DNA from 2 places in the Congzhengia sp. genome. Region 1 is predicted to be linked to the other one. Evidence: predicted binding sites of a transcription regulator. Region 1 holds the regulator's gene; the other holds the start of a gene.
What was found. The regulator LexA, encoded in region 1, represses DNA repair genes until DNA is damaged. The targets are predictions, from matches to a motif close to CNAACANNTGTTNG.
Positions count from the first base shown of each region.

Region 2: a site for LexA is predicted at 5,507-5,520, ahead of dinB (DNA polymerase IV). Genes of this name have one in related genera too.

Region 1 is NZ_JAXUNN010000006.1:2-7,703, reverse strand. Features, by position in the region: gene WIG73_RS00430 (potassium transporter TrkG) at 1-1,200, shown strand, start outside; gene WIG73_RS00425 (TrkA family potassium uptake protein) at 1,226-1,903, shown strand; tRNA gene WIG73_RS00420 (tRNA-Gly) at 1,985-2,059, opposite strand; tRNA gene WIG73_RS00415 (tRNA-Phe) at 2,086-2,161, opposite strand; tRNA gene WIG73_RS00410 (tRNA-Asp) at 2,168-2,244, opposite strand; tRNA gene WIG73_RS00405 (tRNA-Val) at 2,257-2,332, opposite strand; gene WIG73_RS00400 (transcriptional repressor) at 2,520-2,945, shown strand; gene WIG73_RS00395 (metal ABC transporter substrate-binding protein) at 2,942-3,916, shown strand; gene WIG73_RS00390 (ATP-binding cassette domain-containing protein) at 3,916-4,620, shown strand; gene WIG73_RS00385 (metal ABC transporter permease) at 4,623-5,453, shown strand; gene WIG73_RS00380 (amidohydrolase) at 5,440-6,612, opposite strand; gene lexA (transcriptional repressor LexA) at 6,627-7,223, opposite strand; partial or broken gene WIG73_RS00370 (hypothetical protein) at 7,340-7,702, shown strand, end outside.
Region 2 is NZ_JAXUNN010000012.1:9,624-17,325, forward strand. Features, by position in the region: gene WIG73_RS01925 (ferrous iron transporter B) at 1-615, shown strand, start outside; gene WIG73_RS01930 (FeoB-associated Cys-rich membrane protein) at 644-829, shown strand; gene WIG73_RS01935 (DUF2325 domain-containing protein) at 831-1,121, shown strand; gene WIG73_RS01940 (flavodoxin) at 1,227-1,658, shown strand; gene WIG73_RS01945 (3'-5' exonuclease) at 1,757-3,910, shown strand; gene WIG73_RS01950 (hypothetical protein) at 3,948-4,190, opposite strand; gene dinB (DNA polymerase IV) at 4,243-5,490, opposite strand; gene WIG73_RS01960 (DUF1848 domain-containing protein) at 5,648-6,565, shown strand; gene WIG73_RS01965 (SOS response-associated peptidase) at 6,621-7,184, shown strand; gene WIG73_RS01970 (hypothetical protein) at 7,275-7,702, opposite strand, start outside.

The DNA of each region.
Region 1 (7,702 bases):
AGCGTAAACGAGGGGGTTGATTTAAACTATATGGACGCGCTTTATACGTCAACCAGCGCGGTTTGCGTAACCGGACTCATTGCGGTGGACACCGCCGACACCTTCACCGTGTTTGGCCGGACTGTTGTGGCGCTTTTAATTCAGATAGGCGGTTTGGGCGTCACGGTCGTTGGCGCCGGCATTATTCTGGCCATCGGCAAAAAAATAAACCTAAAAGGCCGCCGCCTGATTAAGGAGGCCATGAATTTAGATTCCGGGAAAGGCATGATTCGGTTTATAAAGGGCGTTTTGCTCACTACCTTTGTGTTCGAGCTTTTGGGAGCAGTGCTCAGTTTTGTTGTATTCGTTCAGGATTATCCGGCATGGCAAGCGCTGGGCATCAGCGTGTTTCACGCCGTGGCGGCGTTTAACAACTCCGGCTTCGACATTTTAGGCGGTCTTCAAAATCTCATTCCTTATCAGGACAACATTTTGTTAAACCTTGTAACCTGCGGACTGATTATATTTGGCGGCATTGGCTTTTTGGTCATCAAAGACATTTGGGACTGCAAATTTCGTTTTAAAAAGCTGCATATGCACGCGAAAGTCGTTATTACCGTCAGTCTGTTTTTAATCGCTGCCGGCACAATTTTAATAAAGCTCACCGAAAACATTACCTGGCTCGGCGCTTTTTTTAACAGTGTTTCCGCAAGAACGGCCGGGTTTTCCACCTTTCCGCTGGGCAAGTTTTCCAACGCGGGGCTGATTGTGCTGACGGTTTTAATGTTTATCGGCGCTTCCCCCGGTTCAACCGGCGGCGGCATAAAAACCAGCACGCTGTTTGTTCTGATGCAGGGAGTAAAGTCTGCTGCCACCAACAAAAGCAGCGCGGCTTTTCACTACAGTGTTCCGTCGGACAGCTTGAAAAAGGCCACAGTCATTACCATTTTGGCCGCAGGAACTGTTTGTCTTGGTACATATTTAATGTCGGTGTTTGAGCCGCAGCTCAATTTGATGGACATTTTGTTTGAAGTCACCAGCGCCTTTGGCACGGTGGGGCTTTCCACAGGAATTACGCCGGGTCTTTCGGTTCCCAGCAAACTGCTCTCTGTGTTGATTATGTTCATCGGGCGCTTAGGGCCGCTGACAATTGCTTCTGTGTGGTATTTTGCTGATGAACAGCAGGTGCGTTATCCGGAAGGCAACATTGCAATTGGTTAATATTGAATTTTATTGGAGGAAAACCATGAATTTTATGAGAAAAGCAGAACAAAGCCACTCCTATGGCGTTATTGGGCTGGGACGGTTTGGAAAAGCCCTGTCCCTTGCGCTGGCAGCCAGCGGACACGAACTTTTGGTAATTGACGCAGACGAAGATAAAATCCGTCAGCTCAGAGAATATACGGAAAATGCCTTTGTAGTTAAGACGCTGGACAAAGAATCCCTTTCCGACACCGGCATTCAAAACTGCGACACGGTGGTGGTGTGTATTGGAGAAAAAATGGACGTTTGCATTTTAACTGTGCTCTATTTAAACGCCCTGGGAATTCAACGCGTAATCGCAAAAGCCAACAGCGAAGAACACGGCGAAATTTTAAAAAAGCTGGGCGCCGAGGTGGTTTTCCCCGAGCACGATATGGCTGTGCGTCTTGCAAGGCGGCTTGAAACCTCTAAAATGATTAATTATATCGAGCTGAGCGAAAAGGTCGACATTTCCACTCTCTGTATTCCAGAGGCATTTATCGGCGAAACAATCGGTTCTGTTGATGTGAGAAAAAAGTTTGGCTTAAACATCATTGCGGTGGAGAATCCTGCCGGAGTAATGACGGAGCTGACTTCAGACTACCGTTTTACCGAGGAGGACGCCATTGTCGTTATTGGCGACAGGGAGAAAATTAATGCATTGGAAGCGAAATGTTATTAATAGAAAAAAAGACCGTTACCGGTCTTTTTTTATGTCTAATTTCGGATAAAAAAATCGGAACAAGCTTTGCTTGTTCCGAAATGGAGCGGAAGACGAGATTCGAACTCGCGACGTTCACCTTGGCAAGGTGACGCTCTACCACTGAGCCACTCCCGCACAATAACATCTAAAAAATAACACGGTGGTGCCTCCGGGCGGAATCGAACCACCGACACAGGGATTTTCAGTCCCTTGCTCTACCGACTGAGCTACAGAGGCATGGGTTGGCGACTCGGATGGGGTTCGAACCCACGACCTCCAGCGTGACAGGCTGGCATTCTAACCAACTGAACTACCGAGCCATAAAGACAAATTGGTGGGCGCTACAGGGCTCGAACCTGTGACCCTCTGCTTGTAAGGCAGATGCTCTCCCAGCTGAGCTAAGCGCCCAATTTTGTCCGTCGTCTCAGCGACAAAAATATTATACTATAAAATAATCGGTTTGTCAAGTAAAATTTTTTTATTTTTACTTTTTATAAAAATATAAGCAATAGCGCAACTTTTTTGTTCTATTCCTTGACTTTTTTTCAAAACCGGGGTATAATATGAGAGTAATTCTCAAATTCAGGAGGATACAATGAACGACAGAAACAGCTACAACACGAAACAAAAACAATTGATTTATGACTTTTTTGCGGCAAATCCAGACCGGCAGTTTTCCGCCAAAGAAGTTTCAAACAGCGTGAAGCAGCAGGCAAAAATTGGGGAAAGCACCGTTTACCGCTTGATAAAAAAGCTGACGGAGGACGGTGAAATCCGCCGATTCAGCGGAAAAGACGTGAAAGCGGTGGTTTATCAGTTTGCCAACCAAAGCGAGCACTGCCATGAGCATTTTCACTTAAAATGTACCGGCTGCGGAGAGCTGATTCATTTAAACTGCGGACTGGTGAAGGAGTTTGAGGCGCACATGACCAGCCACCACGGCTTTTCCATTGACCATTTAAAGACCATTATATATGGCACCTGCGCCAACTGCGCAAACAAAAAGGAGATAAAAACATGAAACAACCATATAAAAAATTAATGGCCCTGGCACTGATATTTTCTGCGGTTCTCTCCCTGTTTGGGTGCGGCCCGGCGGAACCCCCTTCCGGCGGCGGGGATAAAAAACTAAAAATTGTCGCCACAAACTTTCCGCCCTTTGACTTTGCGCGGCAGCTTGCCGGCGAATTGGCAGACGTTACCATGCTGCTCTCTCCCGGCCAAGAGAGCCACACCTTTGAACCAACGCCCCAAGATATTATTAAAATTCAGCAGGCAGACATTTTTATCATGGGCGGCGGCGAATCTGACCAATGGGCAAAAAAACTGATTTCCTCCTCCCAGCTTGACGAGGGGAAAACACTTTTCATGATGGACTGCGTGGAAACCGTTCCCGAAGAACTTACCGAGGGAATGAACCACAATCACGAAGAACACGCAGACGAAGACCACAGCGGATTTTATGAATATGACGAGCATGTGTGGACGTCGCCTGTAAACGCCATGGAAATTTGCAGGAAACTGACAGAAAAGCTGATTGCCGCGGACAAAGCCCACGAACAGGCTTACACAGAGAATTTAAACCGCTATCATGCCCAGCTTGAAGAGCTTGACGAAAGTTTCGCCGCGGCGGTGGAACACGGCGTACGGAAAACGCTGGTTTTCGGCGACCGGTTCCCCTTTCGCTATTTTGCGGACCGCTATGGCCTGACGTACTTTGCGGCGTTTCCGGGCTGCTCCGGCGAAACCGAGCCTGATGCCGCCACCTTGAAATTTTTGATTGATAAAGTAAGCGAAGAAAACATTCCTGTTGTGCTGCACGTTGAGCTTTCCAACCAGAAAATTGCAGACGCCATTTGTGAGGCAACAGGAGCGAAAAAAGCACTGTTTCACTCCTGTCACGGCGTGACAAAAGACGAGTTCGACCGGGGAGAAACCTATGTGTCCCTGATGAAAAACAACGTAGATGTGTTGAAGGAGGCGCTTTCGTAATGCGCATTTTAACCTGCGACAATTTAAGCGTGTCTTACGGCGCGAATCAGGTGTTGTCCGACCTGTCCTTTTTTGCGGAGAGCGGCGCGTGTTTAAGCATTTTGGGCGAAAACGGCGCCGGCAAGTCCACCCTTTTAAAATGTCTGCTGGGGCTTAAAAAGCCAGACGCAGGGGTGATTAAAACCGAAGGGTTTACCCTTTCTCAGGTGGGGTATTTGCCCCAGCAGGCGGAGGTTAAGCGGGACTTTCCCGCTTCTGTGTTTGAGGTGGTGCTGTCGGGCTGTTTGAACATGCGCGGCGCTAAACCCTTTTATTCCCGCCGGGAAAAAGATGTTGCAATTCGGAACCTGAATAAAATGGAAGCGGCAGACTTGAAAAAAAGGAGCTTTTCAGAGCTTTCCGGCGGACAGCAGCAGCGCGTGCTTTTGGCCCGTGCTCTGTGCTGCGCACAAAGGCTTTTAATTTTGGACGAGCCCGCATCTGGTCTTGATCCCGCCGCGGCCCGGGAGATGTATGCGCTAATAACGAAGCTGAAATCAGAAGACGGCATGGGAATTATCATGGTTTCTCACGACACTGCGGGGGCGCTGTCCGTCAGTGAGCGGGTGCTGCACATTACCCGCGGGAACAGCCACTGTTTTTTCGGCACAAAACAGGATTATGTAAACAGCGGCTATGCAAATATATATTCGGAGGCAAGATAGCAATGCTTGAACAACTGATGGAACTGTTTCAATACCCGTTTATTACCCGCGCTCTGATTGTGGGCACACTGGTTTCTCTCTGCGCGGCGCTGCTTGGCGTGAGCCTGGTTTTAAAGCGCTATTCCATGATTGGCGACGGACTCTCCCATGTGGGGTTTGGCGCTTTGGCCTGCGCGCAGGTGGCCGGGGTTGCGCCGCTTACGCTTGCCATTCCCATTGTGGTGGCCGCAGCAATTTTATTGCTGCGCTTAAGCGAATCCGGCAAAATAAAAGGAGATGCCGCAATCGCGTTCATCTCCACCGGTGCACTGGCCGCCGGCGTGCTGATTATTTCACTTAGCCGCGGCGCCAATACCGATTTATTAAATTATATGTTCGGAAGCATTTTAGCCATGAGCACCGGCGACGTAGTGCTGAGCATTTGTTTAAGCCTTGCCGTGCTGGTGCTTTACTTATTTTTCTACAACAAAATTTTTGCCGTTACCTTTGATGAAACCTTTGCAAAGGCAACGGGCAAAAAAACGTCCCTCTATAACACGGTGATTGCCGCCCTAACCGCGGTGACCATTGTGCTGGGCATGCGCATGATGGGCGCTTTGCTCATTTCCGCTTTGGTGATTTTTCCCGCCCTTTCCGCCATGCGGGTGTTCAAATCCTTTGCAGGGGTTACGGTGTGCTCTGTCATTCTCTCCGTCATATGCTTTTTTATCGGAATTTTGGCGTCTTACTTTTACGCGGCGCCAACAGGCGCCAGCGTGGTTATGGTGCACATGGCCGCCTTTTTGCTGTTTTCTGTTGCCGGAGCCGTGTTAAACCGCTTCAGCCCACGCTGACAGCATAGGCCGTCATGGCTGCGACGCCGGTTTTTAAACAATCTTCATCAATATCAAAGTTTGAGCTGTGAAGAGGCATTGTAATGCCTCTTTTTTTGTTTCCCGAGCCCAGGTAAAAATAAACCGAGGGCACAGCTTGTGCAAAATAAGAAAAGTCGTCCCCCGCCATGGAGGGCTCGCTGCCATGCACCACACTGTCTTTTCCAAGAACACCGGTGACGGCCTGCTCGAATCGGTCTGCCGCCGCATCATTGTTGATTAAAGGCGGATAACGGAAGTTATATTGAAAATCATAGCTTGCGCCGGCAATATTGCAAATTCCGTCCACAGCTTTTTCCATCAGCTCCGGTACCTTTCTGCGGACAGTCTCCTCATACGACCGTACCGTGCCACGCATGTGCACCGTGTCGGGAATGATATTGTAAAAGGTGCCGCCGTTGATTGCACAGACGGAAATCACCTTTTGTGCAAAGGGCGAAATAAAACGCGCGCCAATCATGTCGAACGCTGCAATGATCCGCGCCGACAGCGCAATGGGGTCAATGCACTCATGGGGATATGCCCCGTGGCCGCCCCGGCCGTGGATATATAAATCAAAATCGTCCGGCGAGGCCATTAACGCTCCCTTTTTCAGCAGAATTTTTCCGGTCTCCACGTCGTTCATCACATGAAGCCCCACCGCGTTTGTCACGTGGTATTCTTCTAAAATTCCCGTCTTTATCATGGGTTCTGCGCCGCCCTCGGTTTCCTCCCCGGGCTGGAACACAAACAAAACGTTAACAGAAAGCTCCTCTTTCAGCTGCGCTAAAAGTTTTGCACTGCACAGCGCCACCGCCATATGTGCATCGTGCCCGCAGGCGTGCATAACGCCGGGGGTTGCCGACTTATAGTCAAAATCATGGGGTTCGTCAAGGGGAAGCGCGTCCATGTCTGCCCGAATCAGCAGCGTGTTTTTTTTGCCCGCGTTTAAAAAGCCGGTAACGCCCGTTCCCGCTATGCCGGATTTTACCGATAGCCCTAAGTTCTCCAAATATTTTTTTATAAACGCCGCGGTTTTTTCTTCGCAAAACGAAAGCTCCGCCATTTGGTGCAGCCTGCGGCGAAGCATAATCGCCTCGGCGCTGATTTCCTCTGACAGTTGTTTGATTGAAAGTTCCATTTTAAAACGCCCCCTTAATATTTTCTGAAAACACCGGAAACAACGCCCAAAATAACGGCGTCGTTTGTAATGATGGGTGACAGCGCGTCGTTCTCCGGCTGGAGGCGGATATGCCCGTTTTCCCGGTAAAAGGTTTTCACCGTGGCGCTGTCGGCAAGCAGCGCCACCACCATCTGCCCGTTTTCTGCGGTTGCCTGCCGTTTTACAATGACAAAATCGCCGTCTAAAATACCGGCGTTTATCATGCTGTCTCCTTTCACCTTTAGCATAAACAGCTCGCCGCCGCTAAATAACGCTTCCGGCACGGGGAACACATCCGTTATGTTCTGGGTGGCCAAAATAGGCGTGCCCGCCGCCACCGTGCCCACAACGGGCACAGACAGCACCCCGCCTGTTTCCTTGCGTTCCGGCAGGCTGATGGCGCGCTTTTTAGAGCCGTTTTGCAAAATCAGGCCCTTTTCCGCCAGCCGTTTGATATATCCGTGCACCGTAGACGGCGAAGACAGCCCCACCGCGGCACAAATTTCTCGAATGGAGGGCGGATAGCCCATCTGCTCAATTTGGGTGCGGATGTATTCATAAACAAGCTGTTCTTTGTTCTCTTTTGGCATGGCAATCACCTCTTTTTTTCAGTATAGCACATTTCTTCCAAAAAATCAAACATTTGTTCTCATTGACTTTTCTACACAAATTATGGTAGAATATTCTCCATCAGGGAGGGGAAAATATGGCAAAATGGATTTGGCTCAATCAACAAGATTACCCGGAAATTCAAACGACTTTCTGCACACAATTTTGTGATAAAGACGGCTATTCATACGCAGTGGCGGATTTTTTCCGAACATATACCTTTCAAAAGCGCGTGATAAAAGCCAGTATTACGGTAAGCGGGGACACAAAATTCCGTTTGTGGGTAAACGGCAATTTTGCCGCAACCGGGCCGGTGTGCCCCGGCGGGGACTATGGCTATGAAAAGCCTATGGAAAACCACTATGCAAATGTTTTGTGTTTCTATCCTGAAAGCAACACGCTGGACTTTTTTGCCCAGGTGCAGCTTTCCCCCGTTGTGCAGACAGACGTATCCGCCGGC
Region 2 (7,702 bases), on a different contig from region 1:
GGAAATATTATGCGCTCAATGTGGGAGCGGGGCAGTTCTTTCATCAGAAAAGCGGGCACCATCATCTTGCTGTCGTCTATCGTAATCTGGGCAGGCTCGTGTTTTGGGTTTGTTGACGGAAGTTTTGGATTTAGCAGCGAAATGGAATTGGAAAATAGCGTACTTGGATTAATTGGCGGCGCAATCAGCTGGATTTTTGCACCGCTGGGATTTAACAACATTAAAGCAACCATTGCAACCATTATGGGCCTTGTTGCAAAAGAAGAGGTGGTTGGCGTATTCGGTGTGTTAGACTTTGAGGAAATGACCCGTCTTGCGGCTTACTCCTTCCTCATTTTCAATCTGCTCTGCGCTCCTTGTTTTGCGGCAATCGGGGCCATCAGGCGGGAAATGAACAGCGCAAAATGGACGTGGTTTGCAATTGGGTATCAGTGTGTATTTGCATATGCAATGTCGCTGATTGTGTATCAGCTGGGGATGTTATTTACAGGTGCCGGAAGTGTAATTGGCGTTATATTTGCCGCCGCGGTGCTTGCATTTATCCTTTACATGCTGTTCCGTCCATATAAAGAATCGAATGTTTTAAATGCAGACAGCATGAAAATGAACGCGTGAAAAAGCTTAGCTAAAGGAGGATTTTAAAATGCTGATTTGGTTACAGAATAATTTATCAACACTGATTGTGGGCGTTGTTCTGCTTGCAATTGTGGCATTTGTTTGCCTTTCTATGGTAAGAAACAAACGAAAAGGAAAATCCTCCTGCGGCTGCGGCTGCAAAGATTGTGCGCTGTCGGACAAATGCCATGGCGCCGGCAATCACGGAGGTTAATATGAGCATTGTAATTGTGGGCGGTCATGACAGAATGCACTGCCGATATAAAGAAATATGTAAGAGGTTTGGATGTAAATGTAAGGTGTTTACCCAGTGCCCCGCCAATTTTAAAAATCAAATTGGAAACCCCGACATTGTAATTGTTTTTACCGGAACGGTGGCACACAAAATGGTAAACGTGGCATCGGACCAGGCAGAAAAAGCAGGGGCTTTTTTAAAACACTGCCACTCGTCCAGCGCATGTGCGCTAAGCGATGCGTTAACAGAATATTTTGACCAGGCAAATTAATTTTTACACGGAAGTTAGCTAAAACTAACTAAAAAGGGCGGGAACGGTACGGCACTGGCCGGCATGAAACCCGCAAAAACAAAATTAATTAGGAGGTTTTATAAATTGAGCAAAACTGCAATTATTTATTGGAGCGGCACAGGTAACACAGAGTCTATGGCCACAGCAATTTTAGAAGGAGCAAAGGAAGTAAATCCCGATACAAAGTTCTTTGCAGTGTCGGAAATTTCTGCCGCCGACGCGGCATCTTATGACACGCTGATTTTAGGATGCCCGGCAATGGGGGCAGAGGTTTTGGAGGAAGGTGAATTTGAGCCTTTCTTTGCTGAACTTGAACCAAACCTTTCGGGGAAAAATGTTGCTCTTTTCGGCTCTTACGGCTGGGGAGACGGTGAATGGATGAGAGAATGGACAGAAAGAACGGCAAACAGCGGCGCAAAATTAGTTGAGTCCGAAGGGTTAATGGCAAACGAAGCGCCCGACGATGACGCATTGTCCGCTTGCCGCGCTCTTGGGAAAAAGGCGGCTGCACTGTAACGGAAAAAAGATATTTCAACAGGACTTGACTTTTATCGCGTTTTCGATTATGCTGGAAATATCACGAAATAAACGGCACGATAAAGGAGAAACAGTCCATGGAGGATATTTTACAGGGATTAAACGTTGTGCAGCGGGAAGCGGTTACGTCAACCGAAGGGTTCATCCGCGTGATTGCAGGGGCGGGCTCGGGCAAAACGCGGGCCCTTTCCCGCCGTTTTGCATATTTGGTGAATGAGGTTGGAATTCTTCCGGGAAATATCCTATGCGTCACGTTTACCAACAAGTCGGCCAACGAAATGCGCCAGCGAATTCACGCACTCACGGGGGACAACGATACGGGGTTTATCTCGACGTTCCACAGTTTCTGCGTGTCTGTTTTGCAGGAGGACAGCTATGCGGTGCAGTATCCCAAAAGCTTTTTGGTGCTGGATAATTCCGATATAGATGCCATGCTGGCAATCATTTATGAAGAACGCGGGCTGACACTGAGAAACATGACCTTTTCCAATGCCAGGGACATGATAGAAATTCGTAAAATCTTTAAGGAGCCGGACTATTATCTGGACATGCTGGCCATGCCGCTTGATACGCTCTATCAAAAATATTTAACCGCAAAAAATACGTCGGACATTATTTTTTACGGCTATTTATATCAGGAAAAAAAGTGTTTTGGGCTTGACTACAACGATTTAATTAAGTTCACTCTATATATTTTTCAGCAGGATGAGGAGATAAAATTAAAGTGGCAAAAGCGGCTGGAATATATTATGATTGACGAGTTTCAGGACATTGACGAGCTGCAGTATAAGCTGATGGAGGTTTTGTGCGGCTATCACGGAAATTTGTTTGTGGTTGGAGACCCGGATCAGACCATTTATACCTGGCGCGGGGCCAACATTCGTTATCTTTTAGAGTTTAACAATGCGTTTCCCAACGTAAAAACCATTATGATGATGGAAAACTACCGCTCAACCCCACAAATTTTGTCGGTGGCGAACTCTTTGATTGACAAAAACAAAAACCGCATAAAAAAGGATTTAATTCCTACACTGCCTGAGGGCAGCGAAGTGCTGTGCCACCACGCCGCCACTTCAGAGCAGGAAGCCGAGTGGATGGCCGCAAAAATGAAAGAGCTTCACGGGCAAAACGTTCCATATCGGGATATGACGGTGCTTTACCGCGCCCACCATTTGACCAGAACCATTGAAGAGGTGCTTTTGCGGGAGAAAATACCTTATACCATTTACAGCGGCGTTCAATTTTTTGGGCGCAAAGAAATTAAAGACGCGCTGTCTTATCTGCGCATCCTTGCATATAAGGACGATCTTTCTTTTCTGCGCATTGCCAATAGTCCAAAACGGAACTTAGGAAAGCGGCGCATGCAGTTTTTGCAGGAGATTGCTGCAACAAGGGGATGCTCGCTTTATGAAGCACTGTCGCAGGAGATTGACAACGAAATTTTTAAAGGCACGAAAGCTACTCAGTTTTTGTCCTTAGTGGAAGCCTTCGCCGCGGACTATTCGGTGCGGCCGATTTCAGAGCTTTTGTCGGCAATTTTAAATGAGAGCGGATATGAAGAAATGCTTCGCACAGAAGGCGGCCAGGAACGGCTGGACAATTTGGCGGAACTGAAACAGTCGGTTTATGAATATGAAACAAGCTGCGGCGAAGAAAGCACCTTAGAGCACTACCTGGCCCACGTGGCGCTGTTTACCAACAGCGACGCCGAAACAGACAGCGACAAGGTAAAATTAATGACGGTGCACACCGCAAAGGGGTTAGAGTTTCCCCATGTGTTCCTCTGTGCCATGAACGAAGGAATTTTTCCCTCAAAAAAGACCAGCACCATTCAGGGAATGGAGGAGGAGCGGCGGCTGGCATTTGTGGCAATAACAAGGGCGAAAACCGCGCTGTATCTTTCAGAGGCGGAGGGCCGGAATTTTGACGGCTCACCCAGATTTCCCTCCCGCTTTTTGTTTGACATTGACGAAGGGCTTCTCACCTACACTCAAAAGCCGGAGGACGAATTGGTAAAAGAGGCGCAAAGCTTTATTGCAATCAGCGACCGGCATTTAAAGCAAGACACAGAGCAAACCGCCTTTGCCGTGCAGCAGCGGGTGAAACACCCTATTTTTGGGTTGGGAACGGTGACCGATGTGGATTTTGTAAAAGGCGCCCACATTGTTCAGTTTGACGAAATAGACACGCCCCGGGCAATTTCCTTCCGGGCAAAACTGGATAAATGTTAAAACCAGCAGGCACTTTCGCCTGCTGGTTTTTTGCTGTTTATTTGCGCTCTACAAACCACTGGTCGTCGTCCCGCCACAGATAGGTGTTATGTCCCCCGATGCAGACGGTGTAGCGGATACCCAGCCCGCCGCCCTTGATTGATGCGGCACGGCGCACATCTGCAACACTGTCGACGGTAAATACGCGCCCGTCCTCCCACTTCACGCGGAGGGGTATAACATTCCCGTCACGTTCAAATTTTGCTAAAACATCCACATAGGTTTTACAGGGCTTTGACATAACTTACAACTCCTGATCAAATCGTTTTATGTCAAATACCACAGATGTCAGATTATCTTACAAAAACTTCGGGGTGAATTATGTGCTCACCCTTGGGATCAAATCCGGAAAGCTTGGTGTCTAACAGCATAATGCCGCGCTGAATGGAAAAGTGTCCGTAGCGCCGGCGGATGGAGTCGATTACCGCTTCCTCCGCCTCGCGCCTGTGAACCTGCTGAAGCTCCGGCAGAAGGGAAAGCTGCGTTCCATTCTCCGGCACAAGCTTTAAGGCCCGCACGCCAATGCTGCGGATTGGATTGTTCGACAGGTAGTTTCCGCGGTAGAGTGCAAACGCCTTTTCAAACATCACTTGGGCCGAGCAGGTGGGACAAATCAGCGGGCCTTGCCGCTCATATTGAAACAGCCCGTTGTCCCGGAGGGAAAGCTGCACAGAGCAGCATTTTAGGCTGTGGTCGCGAAGCCGCTCTGCAACGCTTTCGCACAGGATATATAAGGGAATTTTCACGTCTTCTTCTGAGGTTAAATCCCGGGGCAGGGTAGAACTGTTGCCAATGGTTTTTATTTTTTGCGCCGCGTCTGCCTCGCTCACCCTCGACTCGTCGAGCCCGTTGGCAAAGTTCCAAAGCATTTCGCCCGGTTTGCCAAACCTGCGCCGCAGCGCGTTTACATTCGTCTGAGCCAGGTCGCCAATGGTGCAAACGCCGGTGGATTTCAGCTTCCGGGTGGTAGCCCGGCCCACAAACAGCAAATTTTCCACAGGCAGGGGCCACACAATTTCTTGAAAGGTTTCGCGGGGAATAACCGTTGTTGCGTCCGGCTTTTTCATGTCGCTTCCTAACTTTGCAAAGACTTTGTTAAAGCTGACGCCGATAGACACCGTAACCCCCAGCTCCCGTTTTACACGCAGGCGGATTTCGTCGGCAATGCGTTTCCCATCGCCCCACAGCGTTTCGCTGTTGGTTACATCGAGCCAACACTCGTCTAAACCAAAGCTTTCCACCTGGCTGGTATATTCCTCATAAAGGCTGCGCGCCAGACGGGAGTATTTTACATATAAATCATAGCGGGGTTTTACAAAAATCAGGCCGGGGCACTTTTGCCGTGCCTGCCACAATGTTTCGCCGGTTTTTACACCAAAAGCCTTTGCTTCATTGTTTTTTGCCAAAATAATTCCGTGCCGCTTTTCCGCGTCGCCGCCCACAGCCACAGGTTTTCCACGCAGACCGGGGTTGTAAAGGCACTCTACCGACGCATAAAAATTATTGAGGTCGGCATGGAGGATAATTCGGTTCTTTTTCATTTTTTCGCCTCTAAATAGAACAAATGTTCGATAAACTTATTATAACACAAGCATATGGGATTATGCAAGAGGAAAATATATGATTTTTCAAAAATTTGAAGCTTGACAGAATTTTATGAAACAGGTAGAATTGAAACAAAAAGAGGAGGGAAGCAGATTGATTATCAACACAGGAGCGCGGACAGACACGGCGCAGTATTATACAGAATGGCTGTTAAACAGGTTTCGGGAAGGGTATGTGCTCACGCGCAACCCTATGTTTCCCGATAAGGTAACGCGGTATGAGCTTTGCCCTGAAACGGTGGATTGTGTGGTGTTTTGCTCAAAAAACTATGAGCCGCTGCTACAGCACATAGACGAGATTAAAAACAGGTTTCATATTTATTGCCACTATACCATTACGGCATATGGAAAAGATGTAGAGCCCGGTGTGCCGGACATTGAAACGAGCATTGAAACGCTGAAAAAGCTTTCCAAAGCCGTGGGCAGGCAAAGAATTTCGTGGCGGTATGACCCGATTTTGCTGACGGAAATCTATACCATAGAGCGGCACATAAAAACCTTTGAAGCAATGGCAGAGCGCTTGTCCGGCCACATTGACCGCTGCATTTTCAGCTTTGTGGAGCTGTATAAAAAGCTAAAATACAACATGCCGGAAATTATTCCCATGACAGAGAAGGATAAAGATATTTTGGCACAAAATCTTGGTGCAATTGCAAAAAAATATGGCATGACAATTCAGACCTGCGGCACCAACGGCGATTTCAGCAGATATGGAATTGCGTCTTCGGGCTGCTTGACGCTGGACATCATCGGCAGGGCCAACAACATTGCATTCCGCAGTTTGAAGCATAAAGGCATGCGGGAGGGATGTCACTGCATAGAAAGCCGCGACATTGGCGCCTATGACACCTGTCCCAATGGGTGCCGATATTGCTATGCCAACCAAAGCCCGCAAAAAGCGCTGGAAAACTACCGGCGGCACGACCCGAATTCGCCCCTTCTGCTGGGCAGTCTGGGGCCTGACGACGTGGTAACAGCCGGCAGTCAGAAAAGTTTTCTCGTAAAAAAGTAATTATTCTTTGTGGCTTTTCGTTAATTCGGATATACTAATACTGAGGTGGTAAAACATGTGCGGAAGATATAATTTTGACAGCGATGACGACAATTTATTTGATATTTTAAACGCGTTAAACGGCCAGGTGTTTCATACAGGCGAAATTTTTCCCACGAACAACGCCCCAGTGCTTGTTTCAAGGGGTAATTCCCTGGCTCCGGAGGTTATGTCGTGGGGATTTCCGCAGTTTGGAGGCAGAAGCGGTGTGATTATCAATGCGCGGGCAGAAACGGCGTTGGAGAAAAAAATGTTTCAAAAAGCGGTGATAGAGCGGCGGTGTGTTATTCCCAGCTCGGGCTTTTACGAGTGGAAGCACGACAAAACCAAACAAAAGTTCTTGTTCACCCTGCCGGAGAAAAGCGCTTTATACATGGCGGGAATTTTTGGTGAGTTTAACGGCGCAAAAAAGTATGTAATTTTAACCACTGAACCCAACGAATCTATAGTGGATGTGCACAACCGTATGCCGCTGGTGATAGAAAAGTCCAACCTTTTGGATTGGGTGTTTAACAACGAAGCTGCGGTTAAACTGCTGCACCAAACGCCGCCGGAGCTGATTCGCAGAGCGGTATCATAAACGCGGGGCGCTTATTGCGCCCCGCGTTGTTTTTCAAGATACAAAAAGACGGCCGCACTAAAAGGTGCGACCGTCTTGCTTCTTTCTTTTTTATTGGATTGGAGTAAATGTGGTCTTTGCAGCACATTCGATGCGATATCCATCCCCCAAAGAGCAGACATAATCTCCAACACCAATACTGGAATTTCCGAGGATAGTATTGACCTTTAAAGAACCTGATTTGTCCCACGCAAAAAAGTTGCGCGAACCAGACACGCTGTACCTGCCGGCCGGAATATCTACGCCGACGGTATATTCACCGGCCGGCAGTACCTTTGGTTCACTTTTGGCTTTCACCACATTTCCTGTCAGGATGTCTAATTCGCTCTGCTTTGCGCTGATCTGCGAATCCAGATTCTCCACCGTGGAAGTTTTTTCTGCAATTTTTTCATCTAATGTGGCTTTATTTGTTTCATATTCCTTTGCGGATGAAATAACGCCGCTTTTATCTTTAATTTCGTTTTCAAGATTTGAAAGTT